3 regions of the Streptomyces sp. NPDC001373 genome follow, and region 2 is predicted to be linked to each of the others. Evidence: riboswitches for the same ligand, from Rfam matches in the RefSeq annotation. Region 2 holds a riboswitch; each other region holds the start of a gene.
What was found. A riboswitch is a leader RNA that binds a small molecule or an ion and turns the genes downstream of it on or off. The one in region 2 is predicted to bind thiamine pyrophosphate.

Region 1 (6,478 bases), on a different contig from region 2:
CTGACGGCGACGGCCGGCGACCCGCTGAACGAGGCCGACGAGGGCGAGGGACAGGCGCTGCCGCCGTCCTTCCTGAAGCTGGACCCTCCCGACCACGACCGGCTGCGCCGGATGACCAACCGCCCCTTCGGGCCCCCGCACTCCCCGCGCCGGGTCGAGCAGATGCGCGGTGAGCTGGGCGGCATCGTCACCGGGCTGATCGACACGATCGCCGAGAAGGGCGACCCGGGCCGGATCGACCTGGTCGAGGAGTTCTCGTACCCCTTCCCCGTGACGGTGATCTGCCGGCTGCTGGGTGTGCCGCCCGAGGACGAGGCCCGCTTCCACGTCTGGGCCGACACCCTCGCCGCGAGCCTGGACCCCGATCCGGACGCCGACCCCGCCGAACGGATGAAGAAGACGCAGGACTCCCGCATGGAGCTCGGCATGTACCTGGCCGGGCTGATCGAGGAGCGGCGCAGGAACCCGACCGGGGACATGCTCTCGGAGCTGGCAACCGGGCAGGGGCCGGACGGCACGATGAGCACCATGGAGGTCCTCAGCACGGCGGCCCTGCTGCTGATCGCCGGGCACGAGACCACCGTCAACCTGATCACGAACGGGATGCTCACGCTCCTGCGCCGGCCGGAGCACCTGGACCGGCTGCGCTCCGACCCGAACCTGGCCGTGCCGATGGTGGAGGAGCTGCTGCGCTACGAGCCCCCGGTGCAGCTGCTGCCGCAGCGCAGCACGCTGGCCGACATCGAGGTGGCGGGGGTGACCATCCCCAAGGGCTCCTCGCTCTGGCTGGTCATCGCCTCCGGGAACCGCGACCCGAAGCGGTTCGAGGACCCGGACCGCTTCGACCCCGACCGCGAGGACGTCCAGCACCTGGGCCTGGGCAGCGGGATCCACAGCTGCTTCGGCGCGCCGCTGGCCCGGCTGGAGGCCGCGCTGGCCCTGAGCGAGCTGGCCCGCAGGCTGGAGAACGCGCGGCTGCTGGAGGACCCGCCGCCCTACCGGCAGAACGCGGTCCTGCGCGGCCCGCGCCACCTGCCGATCGCCTGCGACGGCATCCGAGCCGCCTAGGCCCGCCCGTACGGAGACGTCCCTAGGGCAGGACGACCACCTCGGAGGGCGTGAAGGCCACCGCGAGACGGTCCCCCGCGGCCGGGGCGGCGGCGAGGGCGCACTCCGCCTCCAGTACGGGGCCCGACGCGGGCCGGAGCCGCAGGGCCACGTGCGTTCCCCGGAAGGTACGGGACTCCACCACGCAGTCCAGCCCGGCCGCGGCCGGCACCACCCCGGCCGGCCGGACCAGCAGCCGCTGCTCGCCCTCGGGCGAGCCGGCCGGTACGGGGACCTTCCCCCACGGGGTCGCGGCGGCGCCCCCGGAGACGGTGGCCGGGACCACGTTCTCGAAGCCGAGGAACCGTGCCACGAACTCCGAGGCCGGCCGCTGCCACACCTCCAGCGGGGTTCCCACCTGGGCGATCCGGCCGTCCCGCATCACCACCACCCGGTCGGCCAGCGCGAAGGCCTCGCCCTGGTCGTGGGTGACGGCCAGCACGGTGGTGCCCAGCCGGGAGAACAGCCCCTGGAGCTCGACCACCAGCCGCTCGCGCAGCCCCCGGTCGAGCTGGCCCAGCGGCTCGTCCAGCATCAGCAGCCTCGGCGAGGGGGCCAGCGCCCGGGCCAGGGCCACGCGCTGCTGCTCACCGCCCGACAGCGAGGCCACGGCCCGGCCCTGGGCCCCGGGGAGCCCGACCAGGTCCAGCAGCCGGGCGACCCGCTCCCCCTGCTCCGCCTTCGCGGAGCCCCGGACGCGCAGGCCGAAGGCGACGTTCGCGCCGACGTCCCGGTGCGGGAAGAGCTGGTGGTCCTGGAACATCAGGCCGACCCCCCGCCGGTGCACCGGCACCCCGGCCTGGTCGGCGCCGCCGAGCAGCACCCGGCCGGCGGAGGGCGGCTGGAGCCCGGCCACCACCCGCAGCAGGGTGGACTTGCCGCTGCCGCTCGGCCCCAGCACGCAGACGGTCTCGTGCTCTGCGACCTCCAGGTCCACCGCGTCCACGACCGCGCGGCCGCCGAAGCGCACCGTCACCCCTTCGAGCCGGAGCAGGGTCATCAGAACTCTCCCGAGGTCTTGTCGGGTCGCAGTCGCTCCAGCACCAGCAGGGACACCGCGCACACCAGCATCAGAATCGTGCTCAGGGCCATGGCCTGCCCGTAGTTCACCTCGCCGGCCCGCCCCAGCAGCCGGGCCACGGCCACCGGCAGCGTCGGACGGTCCGGCCTGGCGATGAACACCGTCGCGCCGAACTCGCCCAGCGAGACCGCGAAGGCGAAGCCCGCCGCGATCAGCACCGCCCGCCGCACCAGCGGCAGGTCCACCTCGCGCCACACCCGCAGCGGCGACGCCCCGAGCACGGCCGCCGCCTCCCGCAGCCTCCCGTCGACCGCGCGCAGCACCGGCAGCATGGTCCGTACGACGAACGGCACCCCGACCAACGCCTGCGCCAGCGGCACCAGGATCCAGGAGGTGCGCAGATCCAGCGGCGGCTCGTCCAGGGTGATCAGGAACCCGAAGCCCACCGTCACGGCGGACACCCCGAGGGGCAGCATCAGCAGTGCGTCGAAGCCCCGGACGAAGCGGCCCGCGCGCCGGGCCAGCGCCGCGGCCGCGAGTCCGCCGACGGCCAGGGCGATGGCGGTGGCGGCAAGCGCGTACTCGAGGGAGTTGCCGATGGCCTCCAGCGGCGGCACCAGAAACGTTCCGCCTCCGGAGCCGCTCTCCTGGAGCGCCCGGTAGAACCCGAAGCCGTACCCGCCGGGCGCGTCCAGGGACCGCTCCACCAGCACGGCGAGCGGGGCCACGATCAGCAGCGCCACCGTCAGCAGCACCCCGCCCAGCAGCCCGCGCTGCGCCCAGCCGCGCGGCGGGTGCGCGGTGCGCGAGGGGTCGACGAGCCGCAGCGCCGTCTCCCGCCGGCGCACGGTCCAGGCGTGCACGCCGAGGATGATCCCGACGGCGGCGAACTGGACCAGCGTCAGCACGGCGGCCGTCGGCAGGTCCAGGAGCTGCGCCGTCTGCCGGTAGACCTCGACCTCCAGCGTGGCGTACGAGGGCCCGCCCAGGATCTGCACGACGCCGAAGGAGCTGAAGGTGAACAGGAACACCATCAGCGCGGCGGCGGCCACCGACGGCGAGAGCGCGGGCAGGGTCACCCGCCGCCAGGCCGTGAACCGCCCGGCGCCCAGTACCCGGGCCGCCTCCTCCTGGCGCGGGTCCAGCTGGGCCCACAGGCCGCCGACCGTACGCACGACGACGGCGTAGTTGAAGAAGACGTGGGCGAGCAGGATCGCCCAGACGGTGGTGTCCAGCCGGACGCCCCACACCTCGTCGAGGAGCCCGTTGCGCCCGACCAGTGCCAGGAAGGCCGTGCCGACGACGACGGTCGGCAGCACGAAGGGGACCGTGACCAGGGCACGCAGCAGCTGTTTGCCGGGAAAGGAGAACCGCGCGAACACGTACGCGCCCGGGAGCGCGACGATCAGGGTGAGCACCGTCGAGGCGAGCGCCTGCCAGGTGGTGAACCAGAGCACGCCGGCGATGTCGGGCTGGGAGAGCACCTCGCCGATCCGGCCGAACTGCCAGCCCCCGTCCGTCCTGAACCCGCGGCCGACGATCGCTGCGACGGGGTAGGCGAAGAACAGCCCGAAGAAGGCGAGCGGCACGGCCATCAGGGCCAGTCTGACGGCCGTGGCCCGCCCGCCCTCCTTCGGGGAGCCGTCGCGGACTACTTCACGACGATCGAGGACCATGCCTTGACCCACTGGTCACGGTTCTTCGCGATGGTCTCGGGGGCCACGTTCTCCGGCTTCTCGACCACCACGCCGTGCTTGGTGAACGCCTCCGGCAGCTTCGCGTCCTTGACCACCGGGTTCACGAACATCTGGAGCGGCATGTCCTCCTGGAACTTCTTGCCGATCAGGAAGTCGATGAGTGCCTTGCCGCCCTCCTCGTTCTTCGCGCCCTTCAGCAGGCCCGCGAACTCGACCTGGCGGAAGCAGGTGCCGGTGGCCACGCCCGTCGGGGCCTCGGCCGGCTGGGGGTCGCCGTAGAGGACCTCGACCGGCGGGCTGGAGGCGTAGGAGACGACCAGCGGGCGGTCGCCCTTGGCCTTCTTGCCGCCGGCGGAGCCGGAGAACCGCTCGTTGTAGGCCTGCTCCCAGCCGTCGACGACCTCGACGCCGTTGGCCTTCAGCTTGCTCCAGTAGTCCTTCCAGCCGTCCTCGCCGTACTTGCCGACGGAGGCGAGCAGGAAGCCGAGGCCGGGCGAGGAGGTGGCGGCGTTCTCGGTGACCAGCAGGTTCTTGTACTCCGGCTTGACCAGGTCGTCCAGCGTCTGCGGCGGGGCGATCTTCTTGTCGGCGAAGTAGGCCTTGTCGTAGTTGACACAGATGTCGCCGGAGTCGACGGGGGTGACCCGGTGCTGCTTGTCGAGCACGTACTCGGGCTTGACCCCGTCCAGGCCCTTGGCCTCGTACGGGGTGAAGATCCCGTTGTCGAGGGCGCGCGAGAGAAGGGTGTTGTCCACGCCGAAGAAGACGTCGCCGCGCGGGGAGCCCTTGGTGAGGATCTCCTGGTTCAGGGCGGCGCCGGCGTCCCCGGACTTCAGCACCTTGACGGTGTAGCCGCTCTGCTGCTCGAACTCCTTCAGGACCGCTTCGGACACGTTGAAGGAGTCGTGGGAGACGAGCGTGATCGTCTTGGACTTCGGGGCCCCGCTCGCGGCCGCCCCCTCCTCGTTCTTGGCGCCGCCGCCGCACGCGGCGAGCGTGCCAACACCGAGGGCCGCGGCCAGCGCCGCACCCGCGATCTTCTTGGTGGTGCTCACGGTTGATTCCTCCTGGGTATGACCAGGAGAAGACGCGGCCCTGCCCGGGCGCTCGGATGGAGCGGGCACCCGGGCAGGGCGCAACAGCTTGAGGTGGTGACCGAACTTCCTACCCAGAATGACCTGGGCGAGGTTCAGAGGGTCTGCGGCCACGGTGCTTGATCCGAAAACGTGTTGCCGCACTCTCAGCGCTGTGGCGCTCCCCTGTCGGAATATGCAGATGTACGCGGGCCAGACTACCGCTCGCTCGCCGCGAGCTGCCCGCACGCTCCGTCGATCTCCTGGCCACGGGTGTCCCGTACGGTCACGGGCACGCCGTGGCGGGCGATGGCCTCGACGAAGGCCTTCTCGTCCTCGGGGCGCGAGGCGGTCCACTTCGAGCCGGGCGTCGGGTTCAGCGGGATCAGGTTGACGTGCACGCGCTTGCCCTTGAGCAGGCGGCCGAGGAGGTCGCCGCGCCAGGCCTGGTCGTTGATGTCGCGGATCAGGGCGTACTCGATGGAGACCCGGCGGCCGGACTTCTCGGCGTACTCCCAGGCCGCGTCGAGGACCTCGCGGACCTTCCAGCGGGTGTTCACGGGAACGAGGGTGTCGCGCAGCTCGTCGTCCGGGGCGTGCAGGGAGACGGCGAGGCGGCACTTGAAGCCCTCGTCGGCGAACCGCAGCATGGCCGGGACCAGGCCGACGGTGGAGACGGTGATGCCGCGCTGCGACAGGCCCAGGCCGTCGGGCTCAGGGTCGGTGAGGCGGCGGATGGCGCCGACGACGCGGTTGTAGTTGGCGAGCGGCTCGCCCATGCCCATGAAGACGATGTTGGACAGGCGGGCCGGGCCGCCGGGGACCTCGCCGTCGCGCAGGGCGCGCATGCCGTCGACGATCTGGTGCACGATCTCGGCGGTGGACAGGTTGCGGTCGAGGCCGGCCTGGCCGGTGGCGCAGAACGGGCAGTTCATCCCGCAGCCGGCCTGCGAGGAGATGCACATGGTGACCCGGTCGGGGTAGCGCATCAGGACGGACTCCACGAGGGTGCCGTCGTGCAGCTTCCAGAGGGTCTTGCGGGTGGTGTCGTCGTCGCAGCTGATGTGCCGGATGACGTTCATCAGCTCGGGCAGCAGCTCCTGCTGGAGCTTCTCGCGCGAGGCCGCCGGGATGTCGGTCCACTCCGCCGGGTCGTGGGCGTAGCGGGCGAAGTAGTGCTGGGAGAGCTGCTTGGCCCGGAACGGCTTCTCGCCGATGGCGGCCACCGCTTCGCGGCGCTCGGCGGGGGTGAGGTCGGCGAGGTGCCGGGGCGGCTTCTTGGCCCCTCGCGGGGCGACGAAGGTGAGCTCACCCGGAGCGGGACGGGGGGCCATGCGGTACTCCTCGGTACGACGGGGTGGGGGTCACCCCGCGCATGCAGGGCCGGTCCGCGGCGTCTGGGCCGCCGGACGGAAAGAGCGCGCCGCGTGGAACACGGCGCGCCCTCCAGGATAACCCGGCCCGGACCCGTCAGCCGGTGCCGACGAAGGCGGCCAGCAGCAGCCAGACGACCGGGGCCGTCGGCAGCAGGGAGTCGAGGCGGTCCATGATGCCCCCGTGGCCCGGGAGCAGCGTGCCCA
Region 2 (6,478 bases):
GTAGTGGCCGGTGGCCAGGTGCAGCCCGGGCAGGTCGCTGGGGCCCAGCAGCGGCGCGTTGTCGGGGGTGCACGGGCGCAGCCCGGCCCGGGTCTCGGTCAGGGGGAGCTCGGTGATGCCCGGGACCAGTTCGTGGGCGTCGCGCAGCAGCTCGTAGACCCCGCCGGCGGTGACGGTGGTGTCCCAGCCGAGTTCCTCGCTGGTGGCCCCGACGACGAGCTCGCCGTTCTCGCGCGGGACCAGGTAGACGTGGCTGCCGCGCACCACGGCCCGTACCGTCCGGGACAGGAACGGAGCGTAGGCGGGCGGCACGGCCAGCCGCAGGACCTGCCCCTTGACCGGCCGTACGGGGGGCAGCACCTGCTCCGGTACGCCCTCCAGCCGGCCGCTGAGCGAGCCGGCGGCCAGGACCACCTGGTCGGCGCGCAGCCCGGTGCCGTCGTCGAGCAGCGCTCCCGAGGCCCGGTCGGCGGTGACGAGCAGCCTGCGGGCGGCCGCCCGGTGGATCTCCACCCCGGCCCGCTCGCAGGCGGCCAGCAGTGCGGCGGCGAGCCGGCGCGGGTCCACCTGGTGGTCCCCGTCGACGCGCAGCCCGCCGCGCACCCCGGGGGCCAGCATCGGCTCCAGGCGGCGGCACTCGCGGCCGGTGAGCCACTCGGACTCCAGGCCGCAGCGGCGCTGGAGGGCGTGCAGTTCCCGCAGGTGGAGGCGGTCGTCGGCGTCGAGGGCGACGGCCAGGGTGCCGCAGGCGCGGTAGCCGAGGTCCATGCCGCCGCTGGCCTCGGTGAGCTCGGCGGCGAACTGCGGGTAGCGGGTAGCGGAGGCGAGGTTGAGCCCCAGCAGGGTCTCCTCGCCGTAGTGCAGTTCGGTGACGGCGGCGAGCATGCCGGCCGCGACCCGGGCGGCGCCGCCGCCGGGGTCGGGGTCGGCGAGCGCGGTGCGCAGGCCGCTGCGGGCCGCCCGCCAGGCGGTGACCAGGCCGATGATCCCGCCACCGATGACGAGGACGTCGCAGCCCCGGTGGTCGGATCCCTTGTCGGATGCGTGCATGGGCGTCCAGCCCCTCCCTTCGCCGGCATGACCCGGATCAGGTTCGTACGGTCGGAGGCCGGCCAGCCTCCCTCTCAGCCCGGTGCGCCCGGACTCCCGCGATAGGTACGGTGGCCAGCGTAACCCCGGGGCCGGTGGCGGGTAAGGCTGCCTCCCTGTGGCACCCCGCCCCCCGTTTCCTGACGGGCCGTCAGGTGGCTAGGCTGGCCGTGTGAGTGAGCAGACGGAACAGACGAAGCCCGGTGTCGTGATCGTCGGCGCCGGAATGGCCGGCGTGCAGACCGCGGTGGCCCTGCGGGAACAGGGCTGGACCGGCCCCGTGACCCTGCTGGGCGCCGAACCCCACCAGCCCTACGACCGCCCGCCGCTTTCCAAGGCGGTGCTGCTCGGCAAGGCCGAGGACTCGGCCTTCGACGTCGACTTCGAGGGCCTCGGCATCGCACTCCGCCTGGGCGTCGAGGTCACCGGCCTGCGCGCCGCCGACCACGAGCTGGACACCGAGACCGGCCCGGTCCCGTACGAGGTCCTCGTCCTGGCCACCGGAGCCACGCCCCTGACCCTGCCCGGCACCGACGGCGTCCCCGGCGTCCACCTGCTGCGCACCCTCGACGACGCCGCCCGGCTGCGCCCGGTCCTGGCCGCCGCCCCCGACACCGTCGTGGTCGGGGCCGGCTGGATCGGTGCCGAGTTCGCCACCGCCGCCCGCGAGGCCGGCTGCGCCGTCACCGTGGTCGAGGCGGCCGACCGGGTCCTCGCCGGGGCCCTGCCCGCCGAGGTCGCCGCCCCCATGGCCCGCTGGTACGCCGGAGCCGGCGCCACCCTGCTCACCGGCGCCCGGGTGGCCGGGATCGAGGAGGGCCGGGTGCTCCTCGCGGACGGCCGCGAGCTGCCCGCCGGGGCCGTCGTCGTCGGCGTCGGCGCCCGGCCCGCCACCGAATGGCTGGACGGCAGCGGCGTCGAGCGGGGCCCCGACGGCTCCGTCACCGCCGACGCCCACCTGCGCACCTCCCTGCCCGGGGTGTACGCCGTCGGCGACTGCTCCTCCTTCCCGTCGGCCCGCTACGGGACCCGGCTGCTGGTCCACCACTGGGACAACGCCCTCCAGGGCCCGCGCACGGTGGCGGCGAACATCGTCGCGGGGGAGGCCGTACAGGCCTACGACCCCGTGCCCTACTTCTGGTCCGAGCAGTTCGGCCGCTTCGTGCAGTACGCCGGCCACCACGGCGGCGCCGACACCCTGCTGTGGCGCGGCGACCCGGACGGCGACACCTGGTCGGTGTGCTGGCTGCGCGGGAACGCCCTCGTCGCGGTCCTGGCCGTCGGCCGCCCCCGGGACCTGGCCCAGGGGCGGAAGCTGATCGAGTCGGGCGCCCCCGTGGATCCGGCCAGGGTCGCCGACCCGGGCGTACCGCTGAAGTCGGCCGCCGTCTGACACGGTCCCGGAGCCCGGCCCGCGGCTCCGCGGCCGGGGCCGTAACCGGACGCGGACCCCGATCCGGGCGGATCCCCGCCTACGCGGACGGACCCGGACGGACGGGGCCGGGTACCGGGTGCCCCGCCGAGGTGGCAGGCTTGTCCCCGTGACCGAGATTGACGCAAAGATCGATGCCCTCGTCCCCTCCTGGCTGTACCTCCCCGACATCGCGGAGATGCTCGACATCGAGGTGACCCGGGTCCGCCAGATGGTCAAGGAAGGGCAGCTGATCGCCGTACGCCGGGGCGAGAACCGCGCCCTGCAGGTTCCGGCCCAGTTCATCGACGGCGACAAGGTCGTCAAGGGACTCGTCGGCCTGCTGACGGTGCTGCGCGACGACCGCTTCTCCGACGAGGAGATGCTGGAGTGGCTCTTCACCGAGGATCCGACCCTGCCCGGCACCCCCGTGCAGGCGCTGCGCGAGAATCGCGGCACGGAGGTGAAGCGCCGCGCCCAGGCGCTCGCCCTCTGACCGGCTGATCCACGGGTGTGCGGGCCGGCGGGGTAGCCTCGGCCCGCCCGCACACCGCCACCACCAGGGGGGTACTCCCATGCAGCAGCTGTCCGACGCCCGGCTCTACCTGTGCACGGACGCCCGAAAGCGGCAGGGAGACCTCCCCGAGTTCCTCGACGCCGTCCTGGCCGGCGGGGTGGACGTCGTCCAGCTCCGCGACAAGGGCATGGAGGCCGGCGAGGAACTCGAACACCTCCGGGTCTTCGCCGAGGCCGCCCGCCGGCACGGCAAGCTCCTCGCGGTCAACGACCGCGCCGACGTCGCGCACGCCATCGGCTCCGACGTCCTGCACCTGGGCCAGGGCGACATCCCCGTCCCCGCCGCCCGCGCGATCCTCGGCCGGGACGTCCTGATCGGGCGCTCCTGCCACTCCGCGTCCGAGGTCGACGCCGCCGTCGCCGAACCCGGCGTGGACTACTTCTGCACCGGCCCCTGCTGGCCCACCCCCACCAAGCCCGGCCGCCACGCCCCCGGCCTGGACCTCGTCCGCCACGCGGCCTCCCTGGACCAGGCCCGCCCCTGGTTCGCGATCGGCGGCATCGACGCCGCCAACCTGGACGAGGTCCTCGACGCCGGTGCCACCCGCGTCGTCGTCGTCCGCGCCATCACCGAGGCCTCCGACCCCGGTGCCGCCGCCGCCGAGCTGGCCAAGCGCGTCCGCGCCCGCCTCGCCTGAGGCCCCGGACCCGTTCCGCCCCGCCCGGACCCGCCCCGCCCGGACCCGTTCCGCCCCGCCCGGACCCGTTCCGCCCGGACCCGACCCGGCCCGGGCGGCGGCCCCCTCGCACCGTGCTCGCACCCCGCTCGCGCGGACCTCGTGCCCGGCCGGAGCCCGCGCCGGGGTGTCCAAAAATCCGTCCAATGGGTGGACAGCGCTTCGGCGTCCGCCGGGGCGCGTCTAACCTGCCCGTATGGCCCTTGGTACCGCTTCCACCTGGTCGGACCGCGCACACACGGTCCGCGACCTCCTCGCGTCCGGAGCCTCGTATTCCTTCGAGTTCTGGGCTCCCAAGACCGAGAAGGGCGAGCGCAACCTCTGGAACGCGCTCCGCCGGATCGAGGCGGTCTCCCCGAGCTTCGTCTCCGTCACGTACGGGGCCGGAGGCTCGACCCGGGGCGGCACCGTCCGCGCCACCGAGCAGATCGCCGCCGACACCACCCTGACCCCCGTCGCGCACCTCACCGCCGTAGACCACTCCGTCGCCGAGCTGCGCCACGTGATCGGCCAGTTCGCCGACGCCGGCATCCGCAACATGCTCGCGCTGCGCGGGGACCCGCCGGGCGACCCCATGGGCCCCTGGGTCAAGCACCCCGAGGGTGTGGACTACGCGGCCGACCTCGTGCGCCTGCTCAAGGAGTCCGGCGACTTCTGCGTCGGCGTCGCCGCCTTCCCCGAGATGCATCCGCGCTCGGAGGACTGGGACACGGACATCCGACACTTCGTGGACAAGTGCCGTGCGGGTGCGGACTACGCCATCACCCAGATGTTCTTCGATCCGGAGAATTATCTGCGGCTGCGCGACAGCGCCCGGAAGGCGGGCTGCGAGACCCCGATCATCCCCGAGGTCATGCCCGTTGTGGGCATCAAGCAGCTCGACCGGCTGCCCCAGCTGAGCAACGCGGCCTTCCCGGACGCCGTGAAAGACCGCATGCTCGCCGTCAAGGACGATCCGGCCGCTGTACGCTCCATTGGCATCGAGTTCGCCACGGAGTTCTGCGCGCGGCTGCTGTCCGAAGGTGTACCCGGACTGCACTTCATCACGCTGAACAATTCCACGGCGACCCTCGAGATCTACGAGAACCTGGGCCTGCACCAGCGGGCCTGATCGGCCGTCTCCCGTTTCCCGCGCGGTACGGCCGTACCGAGAGGGGCCTTGCATGGGAATGACGGTCCTCTACATCGCGTTCGGTTTCGTCGCGTTGTGGCTGCTTGCCGAGGTCCTGATGCAGTACAAGGCCCGGCTGCGCTGGCGCCTGCTCGCCTTCGCCGGGTTCCTCGGCGTCGTGGCCGGGGTCGTGCTGCCGTCGGTACTGGTCATCGCCGTCGGCGCTCTCGCCTTCGCCGTCGGCCAGACCCTGGTGACGCTCTCCTTCCGCAAGGGCTTCGTCGCCGGCTGGGCCCTGCGCAGGGGCAGGGGTGCCGAGCCCGCACGACCGGAGGGCAAGACCAGACGCCGCCGCTCCGGGGGCGCCGCGCCGCGTCCCGAACCCGCGCTGGAGGTGACCGGGCTGGAGTACGGCTCCCCGGGCCCCGCCTCCCCCCGCGACGACACCGCCGGCCGGGACGACCAGGACGACCGCGACGTCTTCACCCCGCAGCCGGTGCCCGAGGAGACCGGCTCGTACGGCATACAGAGCTTCGCCCCCCAGCAGCCGGACGCCACCGCCGCCTTCGCCTCGCCGTTCGCCGCGGACGGGCAGGACGGCGGACAGCAGGCCGCCTACCACGACGGCGGGCAGGGCCAGGGCGGATACGACTACACCGGCGGCTACCCGGCGGGCGGACAGCAGGTCTACGCCGCCTACTCGGACCCGTACATCGGCACCGGCGGCGCGGTCGCCCCGGGGCAGACGTACGACTACCCGCAGTACACCGACCCGGCGCAGCAGCAGTACTCCATGGACACCCCGCCCGGCGGGGTCTGGGTCCCGCAGCAGCGCGCCACAGACGCGGCCCCGCAGCCCTACCCGGAGCAGGACCCGCAGCAGCAGCCGCCGCAGGGGTACCCGTACCAGGGCAACGGCGAGTACGGGCAGTACCGCTACTGACGTGGAACGGGGGGGGGGGGGGGGGCGGCGCCCCCCGCCCCCCCCCCCCCCCACCCCGGGGAGCAAGGGCGCCCCGCCGGGCGCGCCCCCCGCGGCTACGGCCGGCCCGCCGGGGGGCCCCCGGCCCCGGGGCGGGGGGGGCGGCCGCGCCCCCCGCCGCGGCGGGGGGGGGGGGGGGGGCCCGCCACCCCCCCCCCCCCCCCCCCCCCGCCCCACGCCGGGCTCACTGCGAGCCGCGGAAGTCCGCCCCCTCGACGATCAGGCCGGCCACCAGGGCCCCCGTCATCCCCGCGTGCGCGAGCCCGCCGCCGGGGTGCGCCCAGCCGCCCGCGAGGTACAGCCCGGGCAGCCCCGTCGCGTTGGCCGGGTACAGCAGGCGGCCCCCGTCGCCCGGCAGGGCCGGGGCGGGCACCGAGCCGCCGAGGGCGCCCGTGGCCGCCTCCACGTGCGCCGGGGTGCGCACCTCCTGCCACAGCAGCCGCCTGCGCAGGTCGGGGACGGCCCGCGCGGCCAGGTCCAGGAGCTTCTCCGGGTCCGGGACCGCCGACCCGCCGGCGGGACCGCACACGGCGCTGACGGTGACCGCCTCGTGGTCCGCGTCGGGCCGGGTGGACGGGTCGTCCGGGCGCAGCACCGTGACCAGCTGGACGGCGGCGGAGCCGGGGGAGTGC
Region 3 (6,478 bases), on a different contig from region 2:
CCCGCTTCCCACCGCGTACCACCTGCTGCGCACCCTGACGCACGAGGGCTATCTGCGCCGGGAGGGCGGGGTGTTCGTCCTCGGCGATGCGGCCGGCCGGCTGGCGGACGGAGGACTTCAGCAGAAACGTCGCAGCATGATCCTCGACTCGCTCGCGCACTTTCGCGACGCGGTCGGGGCCCCCGTCTACTTCGCGGTCTACCGCGAGGGTGAGATCGAGGTCATGGGTGTCTCGGACACCCCGGCCAACCCCGCCTGCGAGGAATGGGCCGATTTCCGCGCCACCGCGCACGCGCACGCCATCGGTCAGTGTCTGCTGGGGCAGTTGGACGAGAAGACGCGCAGGGACTACTACGACCGTCGTCCGGTCGAGGGCATCACGCCGTACACCGTGCGGGACATGCGCACGCTGGAGGAGCGGATCGGCTCCCTGCGGCGGATGCAGCCGGTGACCGAGCATCAGGAGTACGCACTGGGCACGGTGTGCGCGGCCATCCCGATCACTGCCGGCGACGCCGCTGCGGCCATGGCCATTTCTCTCCCTGTGCACCAGGAATTCCGCTTGCTGTGTGTAGTCGATCGACTACGGAGTGAAGTAGGCGCGCTGCTGAGCACCCTCTCCTTCTCTATCAGTATCTGAAAACTCACTCCTTGTGATCTGCTGGCGCTTCCACCACCCTTGTCAAGAGGGCCCTGGGGGATCATTCCTGGCCACTTCCACTACAGCGGGGTAGGCAATGCGCGAGTCGGTACAGGCAGAGGTCATGATGAGCTTCCTCGTTTCCGAGGAGCTCGCGTTCCGGATCCCGGTGGAACTCCGGTACGACGCCCGTGACCCCTACGCCGTACGCCTGACCTTCCACCTTCCCGGAGACGCCCCGGTGACCTGGGCGTTCGGCCGGGAGCTGCTTCTCGACGGCATCAACAGGCCCTGCGGTGACGGTGATGTGCACATCGCTCCCACCCAACCGGGAGAGCTCTCCGACGTCCACATCCGCCTCCAGGTCGGCGGCGACCGGGCCCTGTTCCGTGCCGGCGCGGCCCCTCTCGTCGCGTTCCTCGACCGGACCGACCGGCTCGTTCCGCTCGGTCAGGAGCGCAGCCTCGGCGACTTCGAGGAGACCCTCGACGAGGAGCTCGGCAGGATCCTCGCCCAGGCGCAGCAGCAGAACGGGCAGAACGCGGGCTGAGGACCCGCTCTCCGGGGCCCGTCCCCATCCTCCTCAGCGCTTGCGCCGCCGTCCCCGCCCACCGCGGGCGGGCGTCGCGGCCTGGGCGGGGACGGCGCCCGCGGGGGCGGGGGCGGGCCGGTCCGCGGACACCACCAGCGCGGCCAGTGCCGTGGTCACGGGGACCGAGGCGACGAGACCGATCGAGCCCACCAGGGTCCGTACGATCTCCTCCGCCACCAGCTCGCTGTTGGCCACCGTGCCCATGCTGCTGTTCGCGATGGAGAACAGCAGCAGCAGGGGGAGCGCCGCGCCCGCGTAGGCCAGGACGAGGGTGTTGACCACGGAGGCGATGTGGTCCCGGCCGATCCGGATGGCCGCCCGGTACAGGGCGCGCGGACCCATGTCCGGGTCCGCCTGGTGCAGTTCCCAGACGGCGGAGGTCTGGGTGACGGTCACGTCGTCGAGGACGCCGAGCGATCCGATGATCACGCCCGCGAGCAGCAGACCGCTCATGTCGATGTTCGGATAGAGCCCGTGGATCAGCCCGGTGTTGTCGTCCGTGTTCCCGCTCAGGAACGCCCAGCCGATGAACAGCGAACCCAGCAGCCCGATCAGCAGCAGCGAGACCAGGGTGCCGAGGACGGCGACCGAGGTGCGGGCGGTGAGCCCGTGGCACATGTAGAGGGCGATCAGCATGATCGCGCTGGCGCCGACGACCGCGACGAGCAGGGGGTTCGAGCCCTGGAGGATCGCCGGGAGGATGAAGAGGGTCAGCACCCCGAAGCTCACGACGAGCGCGATGAGCGCGAACAGTCCGCGCATCCGGCCGACGACGACCACCGCCACCGCGAAGACGGCCGCGAGCAGGATCATCGGGAACTTGCGGTTCAGGTCGATCACGGAGTACTGGAGGTCGCGCGGCGCGTTCGGCGCGTAGGCGACGACCACCTCCTGGCCCATCTCCAGCTGCCGTGGCGCACCGGGCTGGACGATCTCGAAGAAGACGCGTCCCTTGTCCGGCCCGGTGCCGACCTCGACGGTGGCCCTCTTGCAGGCGCCGGGCTGTGCCTCGCGCCCCTCGGGGGCCGGGCCGTTGCCGGTTGACGGGACTTGCGAGGCGTTCACCGACTTGCAGTCGACGTCGGAGATCGCGACCACCTTCGCCTGCTGCGTCTGACGGTCGAAGCCCACCCCGGTGCGCTCGTGGCCGGGGGCGCCGCCGGGCCAGAGCACCACCAGGCCGGCGAAGACGGCGACGGCGAAGGGGATCAGCACGGCGGAGATCACCTTGCGCAGGTGCTTGGATCCCGGGGCAGCCGGCCCGTGCCCGTGCCCGTGGCCATGCCCATGGTCGTGTCCGCGCGCCTGCCCGTGATCCCGACCGTGTCCGTGCGCGTGCCCATCGGAGTGCCCGTGGCCGTGGGAAGGCTCCTGTGGGCCGTCGGCCGCGTGCCCGGGGGACGCATGTTCGTGGCCGGTGTGGCCCCAGGTTTCTGTGGGCTGGTTGGGGGGCTGCGGCGAGGTCGTCACCGGCAGATCATCGCAAGAGATGAGGGGGCCCACTGTTCAGCACGCCACAGATGACGCTAGCGTGGGGGCTACTTTGCACAACGCGGGAGCTCGGAGCACCGGGCTGAGAGGGCGCTGATCACCGTACGCGCAGCAGATTGCGTGCGGGAGGAGGCTGCGTCGACCGCCGAACCTGTTACCGGGTAATGCCGGCGTAGGGAGATCAGGTCTCATGACCATTCAGGACGCACGCACGCCTGCCGTCGACCAGGGCGCCGACGGCCAGACCGAGCGCCAGCCCGGCTGGCACAAGGGATACCTGGCGGGTTCCCGTCCGGACATCCGGGTGCCGGTCCGCCAGGTCCACCTCACCAACGGCAAGGACGTGACGCTCTACGACACGTCCGGTCCGTACACCGACCCGCAGATCGAGACCGACGTGCGCCGCGGCCTGCCGCCGCTGCGGGAGAACTGGATCATCGGCCGCGGTGACACCGAGGAGTACGCGGGCCGTCCCGTGCGCCCCGAGGACGACGGCATCAAGCACACCTCGCCCCGCGGTGGTCTCAAGAACCTCGACGCGGTCTTCCCCGGCCGCCCGCGCCTCCCGCGCCGGGGCCGCGGCGGCCAGGCCGTCACGCAGCTCGCGTATGCCCGCCGGGGCGAGATCACCCCGGAGATGGAGTACGTCGCGATCCGCGAGAACGTCTCCCCCGAGGTCGTCCGCGAGGAGATCGCCGCAGGCCGCGCGGTGCTCCCGGCCAACGTGAACCACCCGGAGATCGAGCCGATGATCATCGGCAAGCGGTTCCTGGTGAAGGTCAACGCCAACATCGGCAACTCGGCCGTCACCTCCTCCATCGAGGAGGAGGTCGACAAGATGACCTGGGCCACCCAGTGGGGCGCCGACACGGTCATGGACCTCTCGACCGGCCGCAACATCCACACCACGCGCGAGTGGGTCCTGCGCAACTCCCCCGTGCCGATCGGCACTGTGCCGCTCTACCAGGCGCTGGAGAAGGTCGACGGCCGTGCCGAGGACCTGACCTGGGAGATCTACAAGGACACCGTCATCGAGCAGGCCGAGCAGGGCGTCGACTACATGACGGTCCACGCCGGCGTGCTGCTGCCGTACGTGCCGCTGACGGCCCGCCGCAAGACCGGCATCGTCTCCCGCGGCGGCTCGATCATGGCCGCCTGGTGCCTGGCGCACCACAAGGAGAACTTCCTCTACACGAACTTCGAGGAGCTCTGCGAGATCCTCGCGGCGTACGACGTCACGTACTCGCTCGGCGACGGCCTGCGCCCCGGCTCCATCGCTGACGCCAACGACGCCGCGCAGTTCGCGGAGCTGAAGACGCTGGGCGAGCTGAACACGATCGCCAAGCGGCACAACGTGCAGACGATGATCGAGGGCCCGGGCCACGTCCCGATGCACAAGATCAAGGAGAACATCGACCTCCAGCAGGAGATCTGCGAGGAGGCGCCGTTCTACACGCTCGGCCCGCTGACCACGGACGTCGCGCCCGCGTACGACCACATCACCTCGGGTATCGGTGCCGCGATGATCGCCTGGTGGGGCACCGCGATGCTCTGCTACGTGACGCCCAAGGAGCACCTGGGCCTGCCCAACCGCGACGACGTGAAGACCGGCGTCATCACGTACAAGATCGCGGCCCACGCGGCGGACCTGGCCAAGGGCCACCCGGGTGCCCAGGAATGGGACGACGCCCTTTCGGACGCGCGGTTCGAGTTCCGCTGGGAGGACCAGTTCAACCTGGCCCTCGACCCCGACACGGCCCGCGAGTTCCACGACGAGACGCTCCCGGCCGAGCCGGCCAAGACCGCGCACTTCTGCTCCATGTGCGGTCCGAAGTTCTGCTCGATGAAGATCTCCCAGGACATCCGCCGTGAGCACGGCGGCGACCTGAAGGCGGAGGAGATCGAGGCGGGCATGGCGGAGAAGTCCGCCGAGTTCGCCGCCTCGGGCAACCGCGTCTACCTCCCGCTGGCGGACTGAGCCGACCGTACGGACCTGCCCGCGACCTCAGGGGGGAGTCGCGGGACGGTTCGGGCGACTGCCAGGAACGGGGTCTTGTGCTGGAGTGCGCTCCAGCCCCTAGAGTGCGGCCGCATGACCATGCGATACCGGAATCTGGGCGGGACCGGCATAGAGGTGAGTGCCCACTGCCTCGGCACGATGATGTTCGGGGCGGTGGGGAACCCGGATCACGCGGAGTGCGGGCGGATCATCCACGCCGCCCTCGACCAGGGCATCAACTTCGTGGACACAGCCGACATGTACTCGGCGGGCGAGTCCGAGGTGATCGTCGGCAGGGCGCTCAAGGGGCGGCGTGACGACGTGGTGCTCGCCACCAAGGTCCACTTCCAGATGGGAGAGGGCCGCAACCGCAGCGGGAACTCGCGGCGCTGGATCGTGCGGGCGGTCGAGGACAGCCTGCGGCGGCTGGACACCGACTGGATCGACCTGTACCAGGTGCATCGGCCCGACCACTCGACCGATGTAGAGGAGACGCTGTCCGTCCTGGGCGACCTCGTCAGGGCCGGGAAGATCAGGTCCTTCGGCTGCTCGGCCTTTCCCGCCGAGGAACTCGTCGAGGCCCATCACGTCGCCGAGCGCCGGGCCCTGCCCCGGTTCCGTACCGAGCAGCCGCCGTACTCGATCCTCGCGCGCGGCATCGAGGCCGACGTGCTGCCCGTCGCCCGGCGATACGGGATGGGCGTGCTGACCTGGAGCCCCCTCGCCTCGGGCTTCCTGAGCGGGAAGCAGCGGCTCGGCGGCCCGGTCGACCTGACCACCGGGCGGGCGAAGCTGAACCCGGCCCGCTTCGACCCGGCGATTCCGGGCAACGTGGCCAAGCTGGAGGCCGTGGAGAAGCTCGTGGCGATCGCCGACGACCTGGGTTGCACGTTGCCGGAGCTGGCCGTGGCGTTCCCCGTCGCCCATCCGGCGGTCACCTCGGTGATCATCGGGCCGCGCACGATGGACCAGTTCGAGTCCCTGGTGAAGGGGGCCGGGCTGGTCCTCGACGACGCGGTGCTCGACCGGATCGACGAGGTCGTGCCGCCGGGTGTGAACCTCTACCACCCGGACGGTGTCTGGCGCCCGCCGGCCCTCACGGATGCCACCCAGCGGCGGCGCCCGCTCGGTGACCGGGCCGCAGGCTGAGGCTGCCCCTCCGGCAGGACGGCCTCAGGCCCGGCGCTTGGCGCGGCGTTTCGCCGGGGGGCGGCTCCGGGTGGTGGCCGGAAGAGGGGTGGACGGACGTTTCACGTGAAACATCGCCGGTTCCAGCTTTCTCCGCGCGAAGTCCAGGTTCCCGGCGACCCGTTCCCGGTGCGCGTCGGGCAGCCTCCCCTCGCGCAGCAGGCGCTCGCAGCACTCCAGTGACTCGCGGTACTCGCCGACCCAGTAGGAGGCGATGGCGAGTTCGTCGAGCGCCCGCCACTCGTGCCAGGCGTGCTCCACGAAGAGGACGTCCTTCGGGTAGGGGATGCGGGCCGCCTCCTTGGCGAACACATAGGCCAGCGGCCACCGCTCCTCCACGCGGCAGAGACCCGCGAGGTCCCCGATCGCCTCGGCGCGCGAGGGCCTGCTCTCGAAGGCGCGGAGGTAGCGGTCCATCACCTCGGCCGCGGGCCGGCCCAGGCCCGCAGCGGCCCGTGCGGCGTAGACCCGGGCGAGGTACGTCTCCTCGTGGAAGCCGACCATGGCCGCCCGGCGGTCGTAGGCGGCGAGGGATTTCTCCTGCTCGCCCGCGTCCCGCCAGCTCTGA

Region 1: it holds a riboswitch for thiamine pyrophosphate, as region 2 does, so the genes downstream of both, ACFY15_RS00380 (thiamine ABC transporter substrate binding subunit) here and thiO (glycine oxidase ThiO) in region 2, are expected to answer to the same signal.
Region 3: it holds a riboswitch for thiamine pyrophosphate, as region 2 does, so the genes downstream of both, thiC (phosphomethylpyrimidine synthase ThiC) here and thiO (glycine oxidase ThiO) in region 2, are expected to answer to the same signal.

Annotation. Positions count from the first base shown of each region.
Region 1 covers NZ_JBIAWQ010000001.1:89,595-96,072, forward strand. Annotated here, with positions in the region: gene ACFY15_RS00365 (cytochrome P450) at 1-1,068, shown strand, start outside; gene ACFY15_RS00370 (ABC transporter ATP-binding protein) at 1,091-2,107, opposite strand; gene ACFY15_RS00375 (ABC transporter permease) at 2,107-3,723, opposite strand; gene ACFY15_RS00380 (thiamine ABC transporter substrate binding subunit) at 3,780-4,880, opposite strand; TPP riboswitch at 4,969-5,096, opposite strand; gene rlmN (23S rRNA (adenine(2503)-C(2))-methyltransferase RlmN) at 5,117-6,232, opposite strand; gene ACFY15_RS00390 (phosphatidate cytidylyltransferase) at 6,369-6,478, opposite strand, start outside.
Region 2 covers NZ_JBIAWQ010000004.1:318,875-325,352, reverse strand. Annotated here, with positions in the region: gene thiO (glycine oxidase ThiO) at 1-1,050, opposite strand, end outside; TPP riboswitch at 1,048-1,160, opposite strand; gene ACFY15_RS12440 (NAD(P)/FAD-dependent oxidoreductase) at 1,262-2,482, shown strand; gene ACFY15_RS12435 (Rv2175c family DNA-binding protein) at 2,631-2,996, shown strand; gene thiE (thiamine phosphate synthase) at 3,076-3,714, shown strand; gene metF (methylenetetrahydrofolate reductase [NAD(P)H]) at 3,950-4,864, shown strand; gene ACFY15_RS12420 (hypothetical protein) at 4,917-5,807, shown strand; gene ACFY15_RS12415 (phytoene desaturase family protein) at 6,031-6,478, opposite strand, start outside.
Region 3 covers NZ_JBIAWQ010000002.1:108,199-114,676, reverse strand. Annotated here, with positions in the region: gene ACFY15_RS05855 (IclR family transcriptional regulator) at 1-640, shown strand, start outside; gene ACFY15_RS05850 (SsgA family sporulation/cell division regulator) at 738-1,190, shown strand; gene ACFY15_RS05845 (YibE/F family protein) at 1,224-2,702, opposite strand; TPP riboswitch at 2,775-2,919, shown strand; gene thiC (phosphomethylpyrimidine synthase ThiC) at 2,914-4,701, shown strand; gene ACFY15_RS05835 (aldo/keto reductase) at 4,822-5,871, shown strand; gene ACFY15_RS05830 (glycosyltransferase) at 5,896-6,478, opposite strand, start outside.